DNA from 2 places in the Candidatus Desulfolinea nitratireducens genome. Region 2 is predicted to be linked to the other one. Evidence: riboswitches for the same ligand, from Rfam matches in the RefSeq annotation. Region 2 holds a riboswitch; the other holds the start of a gene.
The links. Region 2 has a riboswitch for cobalamin ahead of AC3DOM_RS08145 (ABC transporter substrate-binding protein). Riboswitches for the same ligand answer to the same signal wherever they lie in the genome.
Positions count from the first base shown of each region.

Region 1: linked by a shared signal. The riboswitch ahead of AC3DOM_RS09950 (reductive dehalogenase) and the one ahead of AC3DOM_RS08145 (ABC transporter substrate-binding protein) in region 2 are both predicted to bind cobalamin.

Region 1 is NZ_CEYOSI010000098.1:728-9,812, reverse strand. It holds gene AC3DOM_RS09995 (sensor histidine kinase) at 1-446, shown strand, start outside; gene AC3DOM_RS09990 (response regulator) at 443-1,105, shown strand; gene AC3DOM_RS09985 (reductive dehalogenase) at 1,247-2,650, shown strand; gene AC3DOM_RS09980 (hypothetical protein) at 2,662-2,889, shown strand; gene AC3DOM_RS09975 (cytochrome c3 family protein) at 3,058-4,827, shown strand; gene tatA (twin-arginine translocase TatA/TatE family subunit) at 4,850-5,032, shown strand; gene tatC (twin-arginine translocase subunit TatC) at 5,059-5,838, shown strand; gene AC3DOM_RS09960 (twin-arginine translocase TatA/TatE family subunit) at 5,847-6,050, shown strand; gene AC3DOM_RS09955 (cupredoxin domain-containing protein) at 6,096-6,512, shown strand; cobalamin riboswitch at 6,622-6,805, shown strand; gene AC3DOM_RS09950 (reductive dehalogenase) at 6,867-8,255, shown strand; gene AC3DOM_RS09945 (dehalogenase) at 8,274-8,546, shown strand; gene AC3DOM_RS09940 (FmdB family zinc ribbon protein) at 8,624-8,866, shown strand; partial or broken gene AC3DOM_RS09935 (cupredoxin domain-containing protein) at 8,912-9,085, shown strand, end outside.
Region 2 is NZ_CEYOSI010000072.1:764-9,848, reverse strand. It holds gene AC3DOM_RS08180 (HDIG domain-containing metalloprotein) at 1-275, shown strand, start outside; gene cobU (bifunctional adenosylcobinamide kinase/adenosylcobinamide-phosphate guanylyltransferase) at 305-880, opposite strand; gene AC3DOM_RS08170 (cobyric acid synthase) at 868-2,370, opposite strand; gene cobS (adenosylcobinamide-GDP ribazoletransferase) at 2,367-3,101, opposite strand; gene cobO (cob(I)yrinic acid a,c-diamide adenosyltransferase) at 3,129-3,662, opposite strand; gene AC3DOM_RS08155 (heme ABC transporter ATP-binding protein) at 3,675-4,460, opposite strand; gene AC3DOM_RS08150 (FecCD family ABC transporter permease) at 4,462-5,487, opposite strand; gene AC3DOM_RS08145 (ABC transporter substrate-binding protein) at 5,551-6,537, opposite strand; cobalamin riboswitch at 6,660-6,798, opposite strand; gene AC3DOM_RS08140 (hypothetical protein) at 7,015-8,106, opposite strand; gene AC3DOM_RS08135 (MBL fold metallo-hydrolase) at 8,110-8,742, opposite strand; partial or broken gene AC3DOM_RS08130 (MFS transporter) at 8,751-9,085, opposite strand, start outside.

The DNA of each region.
Region 1 (9,085 bases), on a different contig from region 2:
GTTCGCTATCTCACCGTTTACGTCCGGCAGTTTTGGAAGAATTTGGTCTTGATGCTGCCCTAAAAAACCTAGCTGATGAAATGTTGCCTAATTCTGGCTTAGAATGTATATATAAGTTGTCGTTAGATGGGGAAAATTTACCATTTGAGATTGAAACCAACCTATATCGAATCGCGCAGGAAAGCTTGAGAAATATCATTAGCCATGCAGAAGCTAATCGTGTGAGCATTGAGCTGTCTCGTTTTCCCGATTCTGTAAACCTGCGAATTGAAGATGACGGGAGAGGCCTTGGTGTTCAACCTGTGGCTAATCAGCGTGGATTAGGTTTGATTAATATTCGAGAACGTACGGAGATGTTGGGAGGTTCTTTTGAGATCAAATCTGATGAAGGGAAGGGAACGTCCTTACAAGTTAGTATTCCTGTTCCTCTGGAGATTATCGTATGACTGAGAAAATACGTGTGTTGCTAGTGGATGATCATAAGGTTTTGAGGGATGGTTTGCGTGTCTTAATTGATGGGGAAAATGATTTAACGACAGTTGCTGAAGCAGGAACGGGAAAGGAAGCGATTCAGAGAACCATTGATCTTACTCCTGATGTAGTTGTTCTTGATATTGGTTTGCCAGATAGTAATGGTATTGATGTGGTTAGCGAGATCCGACGTCACGAGTTGTCCGCCCGTATAGTGATCCTTTCCATGTATGGTGATCGAGAATTAGTACTACGTGCTATTGAGGCTGGATGTGACGGTTTTGTTCCAAAATCCTCTGCGCATACAGATTTATTACAAGCGATTCGCACAGTTCATCAGGGAAAGCGTTTCTTGCATCCTGATGCAGCAACGGAAATGATCAACGGAATGTTAGCGAAACAGGATGAAAAGCGCTTGCTTTCTATGCTTTCTGAGCGTGAAATAGAAGTCTTGCGCTTGGTAGCAAGGGGTTATACCAGCAAGGAAATTGGAGATCAGCTTGCTCTGAGCCCTAAAACCGTCGATACCTATAGGCAAAGAGCCATGAGTAAGCTTGATCTGGATAGCCGTGCAGAGATTATAGATTTTGCACTTAAAGCTGGTCTTTTAAATGGCGACCATCCCTTAAAATAATATTTTTATTTACAGATAGAATAAAGTTTAGGTCCTGTCGGGAATACCCCTACACGTATATATATTTTTCCTGATAGTTTTATGATAATGCTTTTGTTACTATGATAATAGTAGGAATGTCAATTTTTATGGATCAAAACGATGACAGAGAAGCGAAAAAAAATTAGTAGACGAGATTTTCTAAAGTTAGCCGGATTATCTACATCGTCGCTTGCTGTTGGATCCTTTAGCCCCCCGACTCGTAAGAAATCTGTTTTGCCACATAGCAAAATAATCCTGGATGAAGCAGGGCGGATGAAGCGTCCATGGTGGGTGCGTGAGGTAGATAAACCAACTGTTGAAATTTCCTGGGAGAGCGTAAAGCGTTTTGACGCGCGAACAGCTGCACGTGGTTCGGGTTTCATCAATTATGTCGGACAAGAAGAAGTTAATCGCCTGACAAAAATTGCTGCTGGAAAAGAAAAGGAGCGTTTGCTACAAAAGGTCCCGGGCTATACATTAAAGGATCAAGCTCTTTCAGCAGCCCAGGCCAGTTCTTCATCATCGAAGCGCTCTTTTCTTGGATTGCAAAAGGCACAAACGCCCGAGGAACGTGGTGTTCCAACTTGGAAGGGGAGTTCAAGCGATGCAGCTCGTATCCTTAGGGTTGCTATGCGGCATTTTGGCGCAGCTACAGTTGGGTTTGTTGAACTCAACGAGCAAACGAAAAAGTTGATTTATTCTTACGACACCGATGGCAAAGAAATCGTTTTCGAGGATGTAGATATTGCCTATGAAACAACTGAGAAGCGTGTTATTCCTCACAAAGCAAAGTGGGTTATTGTCTATACTGTTCAGATGTCTGCTGATGCCCTTAAACGAGCCCCAACCGCAATTGCTGAACAAACGACAATTTTGTCTTATGGCCGTGCTTTGGATATTCAAATAAAAACCCAAGAGTTTATACGTGGATTAGGATATCAGTGTTTGGGGGAGGCGAATGTAAATGGCTTAGGAATTGCACCAGCTCTAGCTGTGATGGCTGGTTTGGGAGAGTTAGGGAGACATAATCGCGTGATAACACCGGAATTTGGTCCTATGGTGAGGATATTTAAAATGATTACCGATTTGCCGGTTACTACAGATAAACCAATTGATGCGGGGATTATGCAGTTCTGCAGTAGTTGTAAAAAGTGTGCAGAGACTTGCCCTGCTAGCGCATTAAGCCTTGACGACGAGCCAACTTGGGACGTTCAAGGGAAATGGAATAATTCTGGGCATAAGGCTTATTTTGAACACTCTCTTAAGTGCCGTACATATATGATGGAAGGGGCAGGCACGAATTGCAGTATATGTTTTTCTGTTTGCCCGTTTGCGAAAAAGAATAAGGTTTGGCTCCATAATTGGGTTAAGGGTGGTATTTCATCTTTCCCTACATTAGATGGGCTGCTGCGAAGCTTGGATGATGCTTTTAGTTATGGTGCTCAGAAAAGCCCCGAAGAGTGGTGGTGGTTGAATTTGCCTGAGTATGGGATTAATACAGAGCAGACCATCGATGAAGATTAATTGGTGTTCGTATGAGTGAAGACAAAGAATATTTCACAATCAAAATCGTTCGCCGACCTTGGTATGAATGGATACTGTGGGGGATATGGCTTTTCTTGGAAATCGTTTTTTTGCAGAGTGCCATTGCCAGCCATCAGGAATTAGAACAAAGAGCAGCCATGATTTATTGGCTAATAGTTGTAGTATTGTCACTTACAGGCTTTGTTTTTTGGATTATTCGGCGCTCTCGTCTACTGTAAGTTTTTTGTGCAAAATCAATGGGGGACAGAAAGTTTAAGCTTGTCAGAAAAAGCCCTACAAAAGAACAGGTTTTTCCCGCTATTCCAGACGGGTTGCTTTTGCTACCATAAGTGAGAACAGTCTTACCCTGTTTCGATTCATTTTGCCGTTGGAATTAAGGAAAATACATGAAGCGAGCTTTTAGCGCGATTAAAAAGTTTTTTTATCCAGCATCTGATGCTTCGCGTTGGGTAAAAATCATGCCATATTTGGTGCTAAGTATTCTTTTCTTACTTATGGTAATCACAAGCACTTATACTTGGGAGTATACGAACTCAACAGAGTTTTGCGGCTCTGCTTGTCATGGAATACATCCGGCAGAAAATATAGCCTATGAGGCATCTCCGCATGCTGAAGTCAAATGTGTTGAATGCCATATTGGTCGTGCTTTTGTTGGCAATCAGATCACACGAAAACTGGGGGATATCCAGCATGTTGTAGCGGCTGTTTCCAAAAATTATGAGTACCCATTGCATGTAAAGACATTAAGGCCTGCGCGAGAAGTATGCGAGCGTTGCCATAACCCGGATAAATTCTCTGACGATAGCCAGCGTGTCATCTACCATTACTCTCCTGACAAAGAGAATACCCTCTATCGAACTTACCTGATTCTGAAAACAGGGGGTGGGACTGTGCGAGAGGGTTTGGGGAAAGGGATCCACTGGCATACGCAAAACCAGGTTTTGTATTATCCAACGGATGGAAGCGAACAGGAAATTCCGTATGTAAAAGTGATTTACCCAGAAAGCGGAATTGTTAGCGAGTATGTTGACATCAGTTCTGATTTTGATCCTTACTCGATAGATGAAGCTGAACTAAAAGAAATGGATTGCATTACCTGTCATAATCGTATTTCACATACGATCCACCAACCTGAAAATGCCATTGACCTAGCCATATCTCGGGGAGTAATTTCCGTGAATATCCCTGGAATACGCCAAAATGCGGTGCGCCTACTGAGTAAGCCATACGAGTCGCAAGACGCTGCTTTGAGAGAGATGGATACGTTAGGAAATTATTACCGAGACACATACGCAGAGTTCTATCAAGAAAACTTGGAAAGCGTTGACCAAGCTATTGGCGTAATTAAAGAGATATACACACAAAGTATCTTCCCTGAACAAAAAGTGGATTGGGATACTTACGCGAGCAATATGGGGCACATGAATGATCCGGGATGTTTCCGCTGTCATGATGGTAAGCATTTTGACTTTGGTGGTTTTGCTGTTCGCATAGAATGCAATCTTTGTCACGCTGTCCCTGTGATTGCCGGGCCTGATGATCTTGTTACAGAAATTAATATTAGCCATGAACAACAACCAAATAGTCATCATAACGCCAACTGGATTGCTTTGCATCGGTATATGTACGATGAAGAAGATGAAAATGAAACTTGCAGCGAGTGCCATGACGTAACCAACTTTGGAGAAGCCAACAACACTTCGTTCTGTTCAAATTCGGCTTGCCACGGACTGGATTGGGAAGGGGTCAATTTTGAGATTGTGGACAATAGTGAAATCTTCGAAAAGCTAGTTCAGCAATTGCCGCATTTTCCAAAGACCTTAGACCTCTATGAAACATTTGTTACCCCGAGTTTGGACACCGTTCATTGGCAGGAGGTAGAGGATTTAGTTTGCGAAGATTGCCATGTGGACTGGCCTCCAGTTGGCCCTCCGCCAAACGATATTTGTCTGGAGTGTCATGGTGAAACTCAAGAAGGATTTGAAGAGTTGACGGCCGTCTACGAGCCTAACCCTCATGATGGACATTATGGCGAAGATACAACCTGTTCTTATTGTCATATCAATTTCGGTTCCGATGAAATTCCAGAATCGTGTAGCTATTGTCATGTTATGGAAGGCTATGAGTTGATTGAAGGTGTCACATCATCTGAGTAAGCCAAACAAAAGGAGATAAACCATGCCAAGCTTAGGACCAACAGAACTGATCATTATTCTTGTGATCGTATTGCTCATTTTTGGAGTGGGCAGAGTGAGCAAAATCGGTGGCGAATTAGGATCAGCGATTCGCGAGTTTCGCAGTAATTTTGCGGAAAAAGATGAAAAAGAAGCAGAAGAGCAACCTGCGGAATCAGCAAGTTAAAAACAAGGGAGAAGCATCGTTGAATAATGGATACTGATCAAAAGCAAAATAAGGACGATTTAAGGAAATCCCGGCGTGAACGCAGGATGCAATTCTGGGCGCATGTAGAGGAATTTCGCACACGCTTGGGGCGTGTCATCATCGGCTTACTAGTGACATTCTCTATTAGCTTGGCTTTCACGGAGCAGGTGCTGCAGATATTGTTGGATTACATGAATGCGGTCAAGCCCGTGGCTTTACATCCAACAGAATCGATTGTTGTCTATTTCCGTGTGGCGATGTTGTTGGGGGTAGTGCTGGTGATGCCATACTTGCTCTATCAAATACTGGCCTTCTTTTTACCAGGGCTAAAGCGTAGTGAGCGACGTATTTTGGTGACATCGGTGTTTGGGCTTGGATTCTTTTTTGCCCTCGGCGTAACTTTCGCCGCCTTTGTGATGGTCCCACTTGCGGTGGGATATTTGCAAGGCTTTATGAACGATCTGGTTCAACCAACATATTCGATAGATGGCTATATCAGCTTTGTTACAACAATTATGCTCAGCGCAGGCATTATCTTCGAGACACCGCTTTTGTTGGGGTTGATCGCCCGAATGGGTTTGGTAACAGCTAAGCAACTATCAAAAGGACGACGAGTTGCGTTGGTATCTATTGCTGTGTTAGCGGCAGTAGTGACGCCAACTCCTGATGCTTTTAATATGCTGTTGGTTATGGCGCCATTAGTGGTGCTTTATGAAGTTGGTATCTTTTTGGCTTGGCTGGCTGAACGTGCTCGACGTAAAGCATTGGCTATGGAAGCTGTGTGAGGTAAGCAATGAGATTTTTCAATTTGGGTGCAAGCGAACTTCTTTTGATTTTCTTATTTGCCATTTTGGTAGTTGGCCCAAAGGAAACTGTACGACTAGCAGGAAAAGCTAAAGAGGCAATCCGTGCAATGCAGGGAGTTTTCTCAGATATTTCCTCAGGCGTGGCCAACATTGCTGAAGAAGTATTTGACGAGACCAAGGATAAATCTTGAACTCGAGACAAAAGATGATCTATTCAAATTTTGGAGGAAGATAGAATGAAAACAAAAAGAAATATTTTTATCACCGTGCTGTTCCTTCTCACCTTGATGTTATCCGCCTGTGGAGGTGGCAGCAGTGGGAGCGATGAGATCATTATGGACGAACCTGTTCCCGCAGGGGCAGAAGATGCGATGGTCGTTGAGCTGGAATTCACAGTAGATGAGATTATTCCCAATACCGTCACTATCCCGGCAGGGCAAAAGGTACTGTTTGTTATTTATAACAGTGACACAAAAGAAGGTGATTTGAACGAAGACCATAATCTGGTTGCCCCCGACATCGGATTACAGGAAATGATCGTTATTCCTGGCCAGACCATTCGTCGCTTATGGACTGCTTACGATGTACCTGGCGAGTATCGTGCAGGCTGCACAATCCATTCATGGATTGATATGACGATTATTATCGAGTAGTTTTTTTAGCCACTTGTTAAGAAGAGTGGAAAGGAGGCGAAACAAGAAAAAATCACCAGGGGTTTTCTATGCAAGGGCGTAATTGCGTCCAATTGTGCTATTGCACATAAAGTCTAAACTTCGATCAGTGTACCTCTCCCCCGGATGGGAAGGTTCTTAGGCGAAGCCGGTGATCTTTAGCCATAATTGGCAAGTAAGTCCGGCGCTGTCCCGCAACTGTAAGATGGTGGCATAGTTTATTTGATGCTATGAAACTGTCAAGCCAGGTCGCCCACCTGATCGGTATTTCCACAGGCCTCGCGGAAGGGAGTGGGAACCCAACAATTCTTCATATGTAAGAAAGGAGAATGCGAAATGCCTGAAAGTTTAACACGACGAGAGTTCATGAAAGAACTCGGTAAATTAGGCGCAGTTGCCAGCTTGGCCCCCATGGTCGTTGCTGGTGAGCAAATGTCTGATAAGCCTTATAGCCTCAAGCGTCCGAGCTTCATCAAGGAAGTTGATGAACCAACGACAGAAATTCGCTGGGATGAAGTTAAGCGCATTGCTGAGGGAGAAGTAACAGCCCGCCGTTCGTTTTCAAAATATCTTAGCCAGGATCGACTCGATAAATTGACTGAGATTCGCACTGCCAATATGGATAAGTACATCAAGGAAGGCCGCGACGGCTATACCCTGAAGGACCATGCTTTGAAATCAGGTGCGGGTAAAGGTGGTGTGTCCAGGGTATTTATCCAGGATCCAGAAAAAGTCCAAACCCCCGAAAAACTGGGTGTTCCTAATTGGACTGGAACTCCGGAAGAAGCGACTATGATCGTTTCGGCTGCCCTGCGCCATTACGGTGCCGGCACGGTTGGCGTTACGGAACTGGATACCAACACCACCGAGAAGCTAATCTATGCCAAAGACCCTGATGGGAAAGAAATGCGCATTGAAGATGCGGACATGCCGGAAGAGGGTGAGGACTATCGTGTCATCCCCAAGAAAGCGCGTTGGATGATCACCTACACCGTGCAGATGTCCGAAGAGGCCATGATCCGCTGCCCAACGCATCTGGGCTCGCAAACCACCTCGTTAACATACCGTCGTTCACAAAATGTCCAGGAACGTGGTCAGTTCTTCCTGGGAGGCTTGGGATATATGGCTATGGGCGAATCATCCACCAATGCATTGGCCATTGCGCCGGCCTTTGGTGTAATGTCCGGGCTGGGCGAGCTCTCACGCTACAACCGCTTACTCACCCCTGAATATGGCTCCATGGTGCGTGTCTTCAAGATTCTCACCGACCTGCCAATGGCCCCTACGAAACCAATCGATGCCGGGTTGCTGGAGTACTGCAAGAACTGCACCAAGTGTGCTGATCACTGCCCCTCCAAGGCACTTAGCTTTGAAAAAGAGCCTACTTGGGAGACAGTTGGTGGCTGGAATAACCCGGGCCATAAAGCCTGGTTTGAAGATTCGGTCAAATGCCGCAGCTACTGGTACGAGACTGGCAATAACTGTGGTATCTGCTTCGCGGTCTGCCCCTTCGCGAGCAAGAATCTGGCATCCTTTAGCAAGGTGCGTGATTACATGGCCGCCACCGTGCCGGCTTTCGATGGCACGCTCAAGAAGATCGACGACCTGCTGTACACCCCGTACACAGAGTTTGGCAAACCGCAGAAGACGGCTGAATCCTGGTGGCATGAGAACCATCCGGACTACGGCATTCACACTGATCAAACCGTTCGCGAGACAAGCTAAGGAAAAGGAGGTTTTCCCATGTCTGTAACTTTATGGTTAATCTTAGGGGCGGTGGTTGCTCTTGGCTTTTACTTTGCTGCCACCAAAATGAAACTCACGTGGTATGAGTGGGTTCTGGCTGTGCTGGGGACCATCCTGATCCTGTTCGCTATCCAGAATTACAGTGCCTCTCAATTGGAACTTGAGCCGCGCGCTGCTGGACTCCTGCTGCTCATCTTTGGGCTGCCGGGCGTGATTTTGGCTGCTGTTGGCTTTGTTCTTCCATTCTTGCGAGCCAAGAAAGCCGCTTAGACCGGTTTTCTCCTGTTCGACGGGGGATGGGATAGCAATATCCCATCCCCATCAATTTAAGTGAAGTAGGTGTGAATATGCCTTATTATGAGTATCGTTGCCAAGCTTGTCATTCGCGTTTTGAGCTGATGCGTAGTATGGCACAGCGCGATGATCCGGGGCGGTGTCCGGAATGTGAAGGCGAACAAATTTCCCGTATGCTTTCAATGCCAGCAACTTTTTCCATGTCATCCGATGGAAATATGGTTCCAATAGGTACATCACCTTCTGCTTGTGGAAGTTGTACGGCGACATCCTGTGGCAGTTGCAGTGTTAATTAGTAATTTGAAATTATTAGGTAAAAAATTAACTGAAAGGATTCGGCCATGAAAAATTATCGGCAATTATTGAATCCCATATTATTTTTAATGGTGATTGCGTTGGTGTCGATCCCTGTTGTGGCTTTTGCAAAGCCATCCGTAACGACACGAGAAATTACATTACACGCACAAACTTTTGAATATACTCCGAGAACGATTCGCGTGAATCAAGGGGATCGC
Region 2 (9,085 bases):
CACGTGATTCCCTGATGGAAAAAGCACTCTTCGCCTGTGACGAGATCACGGGGTTGATCACCGCCGTTGCGCTGGTACGCCCCTCGCGTTCGTTAATGGATCTACAAGCGAAATCCGTCAAGAAAAAATGGAAAGATAGACATTTCGCAGCCGGAGCCAACCGCGAGGAGATGGAACAAGGTGCCGGGGAATTTGGCGTCGAATTATCTGAACATATCACGAATGTGATCGAAGCCATGCGCCGTATTGCACCTGAGCTGGGGTTGGCGGGATAATTTTTATAAGGGCGGACAGCCGTCCGCCCCTACTTTACCTGCATCGGAATACCCGCTACAAGCAATAGCACTTCGTCGGCATGAGATGCCAGGATTTGGTTGGCACGTCCAAGAATATCTCGATAGGCGCGTCCCAATTCATAGGGTGGGACAACCCCCAGACCAACCTCATTCGATACAACCAACAGTTCTACCTCTGTCTCCCGGACATAAGCGACCAAAGCCTCCACTTCGACAATCACATTCGCCTCGATTTCAGGTTCGAAGGGATCAGCCTTTGGGTCTTCAAAGGGATCGCCTACCGGGGCGGCCGCATCCATCAGATGATTGGCAACCAGGAAGGTCATACAATCCAGTAAAATGATACGTGCCGTGCTACCTGCCTCACGAATAGCTTGGGCAACATTTCGGGGGGCTTCTATCGTCCCCCAGGTGGATGGCCTCTCGGTGCGATGCTTCCTGACCCGCTCGATCATCTCCTCATCTTTGATCTCAGACGTGGCGACATAAAGAACATTCTCACCACCTGATTCTTTGGCCCTCTTTTCTGCAAAGGAGCTTTTGCCACTTCGCGCGCCACCGAGAACCAAGGTTAATTTTCCCATATGATCTTCTCCAAATATTCCATATCCAGGGTTTCTTCCAGAGTATCCGCCAAACGTGTCAGGGAAGCCGCGAATGGGTTTTTCTTTCCTGCCTCTTCACCACTCCAACCTACATCTTTCAACCAGGCTCGGCGTAGATTCTCATTCGAGAACAATCCATGCAGATAGCATCCCCAAATTTTTCCGTCCTCGCTGGTTGCTCCATCCGGCACCTGAACCGATTGACCACTGCGTTCTATAAGTTTCATCCAGGGGCTTTGGCTATCGGTACGACCCATGTGAATTTCATATCCGCTTATTATTTCACCTTCAATATCAGCAAACCAGCCAGAACCATTTTCTATTTGGGCACTGGCCTGATGAGTGGCTTTTTCACCAGAAAAAACTGTTTCAATGGGAAGCAAACCCAATCCGGGGGCGCTTTCCAGTGCTGATTCCACATGTTCCGGATCATGGACAAGTTCTCCCAGCATCTGGTAACCGCCACATATCCCAACGACAGCGCCTCCCTTCTGTGCATGCTCCTGAATCCTTTTTTCAAAGCCTTGCGACCGCAACCACTCCAGGTCGTTGAGGGTGCTCTTCGTCCCCGGGATGATGATCGCCGCGGGATTGCCAATTTGCTCGGGGCTATCCACATAACGAACGCGAACACCCGGCTCTGCGGATAGCGGATCGAAATCATCAAAATTAGCAATGCGGGGCAGATGTACCACGACTATCTCGAGTTCGTCAGTTGGTGAGACAGAATTCTCAAAGGGATTGTCCAACGCCACCGCATCTTCTTCAGGGATGAATAGACCCTGTAAATAGGGCACTACACCCAAGACCGGAATATCGGTTTTATCTTCCAAAATTTTGACCCCATCTGAGAACAGCGATATATCCCCGCGGAATTTGTTGACAATAAAGCCTTTTACCAGTTCGCGCTCTTCAGGCTCCAGTAACCAGGCTGTGCCAATTAATTGTGCGAAAATCCCGCCACGGTCAATATCACCAGCTAATAGTACAGGGGCTTTTGCATAACGCGCAATCGCCATGTTAACTATATCGCCCTCTTTTAAATTAAGTTCAGCCGCACTGCCAGCACCTTCAATAATTACTAGTTCGTATTTTTCACGCAGTCGATCCAGGGCAGCCGTTGCCTCCTTCCAAAGCATCTTCTTATTCGGATAATAGTCTTTTGCGGAAAGCGTTTTCCAGGGCCGCCCCATAACAACCACCTGTGAGCGAGAATCCGCTTCAGGTTTGATCAGGACCGGGTTCATATCCACGTGAGGTTCCAGGCCGGAGGCAATTGCCTGGGTAGCCTGCGCACGTCCGATCTCGGAGCCATCCGGGCAAACGGCAGCGTTGTTGGACATATTCTGCGCTTTGAAGGGTGCAACCCGCACTCCTCGTCTGGCGAAAAGGTGACATAAGCCAGCTACCAGCAAGCTTTTTCCAACGGATGAGGAGGTGCCTAAAACTACGAGAACTTTTCCGGTCATATTGCCACTCCGGTTGTGAAAATAAGCAAAACAGCCAATTCGATCAATTCGCATAGGGCGCCGTAACTATCTCCGGTCAGGCCGGGGACGCGGCGTAAAATAAAGCTTGCGCCAAGCCAAAGTATTATTCCTGAGATAGCGAAGGTCAATAAGCCGATCCAATCAGCGAAGAACCAGGCTCCCAAGACAGTCAGAACGGTAGCCAGAATGACTTGTGGCCAACGGACGTTCTCTTTCATACCGCGCCCCATTCCTTTTTCGCGGGCGTATGGGAAAGCGAAGATTGCAATAGACAATGCCCAGCGTCCGAAAACGGGAGCAAGCAAAAGTCCAGAAAGATTCGGGAGAGAGGTCATGGCGGCATATTTTGACAGCAGCAACACGACTCCACCAGCCACACCAAATGCGCCAACGCGCGAATCCCTCATGATCTCCAGGCGTCGCTCTGGAGTGAATCCGCCAAATAGACCATCGCATGAATCGAGAAACCCGTCAAAGTGCAGGGCACGGGTGAGCAGCAACCAGGCTGCCAGGACGATGACCGAGACAATCTGCGTTGAAAAAATCAACTCCAGGCCACTTCCCAATCCATAAAGCACCCCGCCCAGCGCCAGGCCGACCACCGGGAAATAGCCCACAGATCGACCCAGCTCCTGTGAGGTAAATGGGCGACGGATAAGTGCCGGAAAGGTGGTCAAAAATTGGAAAGCAGTCAGAAGTGAAGTTATCATTTTTTATCCAATCCGCCAGGTACGGCTTTAAAATTCAATTCCTGGCTGTGCAGAAATTTCCTGATCTTCATAAGGATGCTTGATTTCTTTCATTTCCGTGACTATATCGGCAAAATCTATCAACTCCTGTGGTGCATTGCGCCCAGTGATGATCAAATGCAGCATGGGCGGTTTGTTTTCCTGCAACCAGGCGATCACTTCATTCACATCCAACCATTCGAAATCCAATGGGTAGGTAAATTCGTCTAAAACGATCAAATCGTATTCGCCACTGGTGATCTTTTCCTGTGCCAATTTCCAACCATGCTGCGCGCGTGCAATGGTCTCATCCATATCTTTTGAACGCCAGGTAAATCCATCCCCGGTGGAAAGCCAGTCAATTCCCAGTTTTGTGGCGGCTTTAACCTCACCCCATTTTCCCTTCTCTGATTTGATGAATTGGAGAACACAGATGCGCATCCCACGCCCCCATGCGCGTAAAACCACACCAAAGGCTGCAGTGGATTTCCCCTTCCCTTTTCCCGTATTGACGATCACCAGGCCCTTTTTCTTTTTTGCCATTTTGCCTCTCTATTACTTTTGTTCCAATGCGCCTTGCGGAAAAATGATCGGCGCACCCGTAACTGGATGAGGGATAATCTCAACCGGCGTTTGATAGGCCTCACTGATATTTTCTGCACAGATCACCTCTTGCGGAGTACCAAAGGTTATTAGCTCTCCACCGACCAGCAAGGCAACTTTATCTGCAAAAAATGAAACCAAATTCAAATCATGGACGGCCATCAAAACAGCTAATTCTTTCTCTATCGAAAGTCTTTTTATCAGCGATAATAAATTTGTCTGGTGTTGCAAGTCCAGATGATTTGTGGGTTCGTCAAGCAATAAAACAGGGGTTGACTGAGCGAGGGCTCGCGCCAGCAATACCCTCTGTTGTTCGCCCCCGGATAATTGAGCGATCGACCTGTCAGCAAAATCCTGCAATTGGGCTTGCTCCAACGCCAATCGAACAGCATCTCTATCCTCCTGGCTCTCACGCCCAAGCCAGCTCATATAGGCTGTACGTCCCATCATCACGGCCTGCTCAACAGAATAAGCACCTCCCAATTGCCGTGTTTGAGGAACAACAGCCAAAACCCTGGCCCGTTCCGCGGTTGAAAAACGGGATAAATCTTTCCCATTGACATAGATCTGCCCGGATTCGGTGGGTATTGTCCCGCTTACGGCTCGCACAAGCGTGGTTTTTCCGGCACCATTCGGGCCGATCAAAGCGATTATTTCTCCGGGAAGGGCCTCAATGGTAATATTTTTCAGCACCCTTTTCTGGCCATAGGCAACTGTAAGAGAGTCTATTTTTAGCATATTACCAGAAGACCTCTCGCTTTGCACGGCGCAGAATCCACAAGAAGAAAGGCGCGCCAGCAAGGGCGGTCACAATCCCCACAGGCAGGGTAGAGGGAGCCAACAGGATACGCGCCAGCATATCGGCCAGCAGCAACGCACTGCCACCTCCCAAAATGGATAGCGGGACGAGGCGCCGGTAATCCGCCCCCCACAGAATGCGAATCATATGCGGGACGATCAAACCTATGAAGCCGATCACTCCCGAAAATGCAACTGCTACCGCTGTGGTCAGGGATGCTGTCACAATGATGAATATTTTAGCCCGGTCAACATTCAGCCCCATCTGCTTGGCTTCTTCTTCCCCGAACTGGAGCACATTTAGCATATGTCCAGAGATGGATAGCATCCCCATGCCTGCAAGCATGTAAGGCAAAGCTGCGATGACAGGATTCCAGCCTGCCATCGGTGAACCACCGAGCAAAAATGAAATTGCCCGGTGAAGTTGCAAATCGGTACGCAGCATCAAAAAGGAAGTCATTGCCGAAGCAAAGGCTCCTACAGCCACACCGGCAAGGATAAGCGTCGTCATCGGGACCATACCATTTACACGCGCCAGATTGTAGACCAATACTACGGTCAGGATCGCCCCCACAAAGGCGCCGGCAGGCACCAAATAAAATCCCAGCAAGTTTGTCGGCCAGTTAAGTGACATTGCAAACACCGCACCTAGTCCAGCCCCTGAAGCGACACCGATCAGATAAGGATCAGCAAGCGGATTACGGAACAATCCTTGATACGCAGCCCCACTGCTCCCCAGGGCTGCTCCTGTCAGGACTACCAGAACCGTGTGCGGAAGGCGCACAGCCAGGATGATGGCTGAAAATGAATTTGGCCAATCAGGATTGATATTGATCCCAGGAATTTGAGCTGCCAGGATCCGGAAGATAGTCTCCGGAGGAATGAAGACAGCACCCAGCGCAATACTGATCACAAAGGCTGTGAGCAACAAGATCGTATTCATTAAATAAGGTCGTTTGCGGATCATAATAAGCGGGACGAGGCTCCATAACCTTTCACGGTCAGCATATGAAGCCTCGTATGATCGGGCTTACTCAAATATCTCGGGGTGCAAGAGTCTGGCAGTTTCTTCCAGAGCATCCACCAGACGGGGGCCAGGAACGCTCATCATGTTGGGGTCGATAGGATAAAGTGCATTCTCAGCGACAGCAGTGATGGCATCCCAACCTGGGCGTGCGATAACAATCTCAGGAGTAACACCATAGGGTGCATCGGCCAGCAAAATAATCTCTGGATTGATAGCGATCAATGCTTCGGTACTGATCTGAGCATAATCACCTTCTAGCGCAGAAGCCGCATTGATGCCACCGGCCATGGTGATAATATAATCAATAAATGTGCCAGACCCCGTCGTCCAGGGATTGGCCGGATCAGTTGCATCCAATTCGTAAAAGACAGAAGGGAGATAAGATACAGGAGCAACTTTTTCCTGTACAGCTTTGACACGTGCATCCAGGTCTGTAATCAGGATTTCGGTTTCGGCTTCGTGACCCGTCAGCCTGGCAAAATCACGTAAGTTTTCAAATAGCTCTTCATACGAGGCGGGGTTGGCCTGCCAGTAAACATTCAACCCGAGGTCGCGCAAGGCCAGAGCCTGGTCTTCCGAGATAATCTCAGCCGCAACGACCAGGTCTGGCTCCAGCGCCAGGATGGCTTCTGTGGGCAACTCCTCCCATAACGCACCTACGCTGGTGACATCGAGGGCTGCTTCAGGATACACAGAATACTCATCGCGCCCGACAACCTGATCTCCGGCACCGATTGCAAACAGAACCTCTGTGGTAGAGGCCGAAATGGAAACGATGGCTTGCGGGTATTCGCTCAACTCAATCGTATTGCCTAAATCGTCAACAAAGATCATACCCTCTGGTTGTGGTTCTTCAGCAGGTTTCGGAACATCGGTGGATTCTACTTCAACAGGAATTTCAGGTGGGGTTGCAGCAGGGGTACAGGCTCCGAGCAACAGTCCAAATGAGAATAGCACTGTTAAAAAAAGTATTTTTTTCTTGTTTATCATTTATCTCTCCAACAATCTATATTTATCGGTATGGTATTTATAGAATCAAAATCCCCTACCTTGCGGTAGGGGAGAGGAATGGTTTAGTGATATAAACGCTTTCCACCTCCTTTCTGCGAGGGGTGTGGAGACTAATCAAGGCGGGCGTCCTGGCTTGTTCCTGACGGAACTTACAGTTGCGCTACAGCGCCGGACTTAAACCGGCTTCGCCTTTGAACCTTCCCATCCGGGGGAAAAGGTACCTTGATCAAAAATAAAATGTTAAAGCTCTACGCCCATTATACCGCGTGATATTCTTTTTTGAGATGATTTTCGGCCGCAATTATTTGGATAACCTTCCCCCCTTACTCAGGTTTCCCATAAAATGAGCAAGAAACGTAATTCATCCAGCTCCCTCTAGATAAATATTTACTGAAATCAATAGGATTTGAAAAGAGCCTCGCGATAGATGCGAAGCCATCTTCATGATGTTATTTTTTATGCTTGCGCCTCTTCACCTGCTTCTTTACTCCCAATATAGATCGTTCTTCCCATAATCCCCAAAAACAACAGAATTGAAATCGCGTTGAAGAGACTACCCCATAAGCGTAAAGGCTGCTGAAAATTCAAATCTCCAACAACACGTAGAATCAGGGATATGTGCAAAAGAATCAATGGATAATAGAATTTGCTGCTATATTTGACTGGTAAATGCAGGATTGCCGGGAAAATAATCGCCGCATGACCGAAGATCATAGAGAAGGTAAAGCCGACAAAAACCGTATGCAGATAAGCATCGTAAATCGGACCGGCAAAAACAGCTCCAGAATATAAGCCGATCACTCCACTGACACCCAACCAGACATAGCCACTCAAGAGACAAATAGCGACAAAGCGCACCAGTCCCGTTTTGCGAACCGTGATGCGGGCAATGTCGAAGCGAAGAAGCCAGAGCGCCATGAGGAGCATCCCCGCAGAAATGGTGCGAGTACCCACATCAGACCAGAAGAGTGACAGAATTAAACCAAGTAAATAAACGCCAATTGTCATTAACCCAATGACTCGTCGTCTTTGAGATGGAGGCATAATTCGATTTAGTTCCAACCGTTCGCCAACGATGGTCAAGACAAGAAAAGCGCTCCACCACAAGACGATCTGAAAGATAGGCAGGCCCAGAAACCAAAGCAATGTTCCAATAAACCAGGCGATGGCTCCCAGGGTCATAATGACCGTGTAGTCTGCTCGATGTTGTTTCAGGATCACGACAAAGATGACAACAAGACCAAAGCTCCCCGCAGTCATCAAGAGGGCGCCAAGAATCGCATTTCCACCTGCGACATAATAAAGCCCTCCCAGGGCGCTCAATACTGGCCCTGCATATAACCAGGATTTATTGAGGGCAACGGCGCGCTCAATACTGATCAAGGTACCTAAAAAGCCTGCGATCATCAAAGGCCCATGCGCCATCGGCCAGGGGGATAAAGTGGGCCATTGCCAACCCATACGCAAGAGACCACTCCACATGGCGACAAATAACACAAGTACAGCTACAAATAATAATGGAAAACGTTGGGAGGGTTTTGTAAACATCGATTATGCCCTAACAAAGTGATTATTCTCTTTTTCATCACCCACATTTGTCTCCTCGCCATGACCAGAGAGAATGCGCGTCTGATCGGGGAGGGAATATACCTGCTCACGGATGCTCGCCTCCAAGGTTGCCCAATCGCCGCCGGGGAGGTCTGTACGGCCAACACTACGATAGAAGATCAGGTCTCCGCTAAACAGGATGTCTGCATCCGCACAATAGAAAGCACAATGACCGGGGCGATGTCCCGGAGTATGGCGGGTTTCAAATGAAAATTTTCCAAGCTGAAGGATTTGTCCATTTATCAGAGTCTCAGGCTCAGGGCCCGGGTCAATCTTGAAACCAAATAACGCCGCCCCACCACCCTTTTTCCACAGATCAAGATCATCAGAGTGCAGAAGAACAGGGGGGGCTTCGGGAAGGGCATCCACTAGTTCAGCCACTCCGCCAATGTGGTCGAAGTGGGCATGGGTGAGCCAAATTTCTTTGATCTGCCAGCCTTGTTCAGCGGCGGTTTTGGCAACCAGGGCGCCATCCCAGGAAGGATCAACAACAATAGCATCACCGGTATCGGTATCAGCAACAATAAATGAATTGGTCTGGACAGGACCCAGGGTAAGGGAGATAATTTTCAACATAGAGGTTCTCAGGATTCAGGAATTAGGTTTTTGGAACGCGGGAAAAAGATCAGGGTCAGTATAATGCTAATGAATATCAGAAGCAAGGCAAAGGGGTAGGGCGATGCGGGGTCACTCACATAGAGGTATCCCGCCAGTGGCGGCGCAAGGATCAGTGAGAGAGCGCTAATGGTTTCCAGCCATCCATAGGCCAATCCCATTTGGGCTTCATGAACAAGGCTGCTCACATGGGCCGTAGCCATCGATCGAGCTGCACGATATCCTCCAAGCAGGAAATAAGCGAGACCAAAAACTCCGATCCCGGAACCGCGCCAGATCAAAAAGGCAAATATGGCAGTGAAAA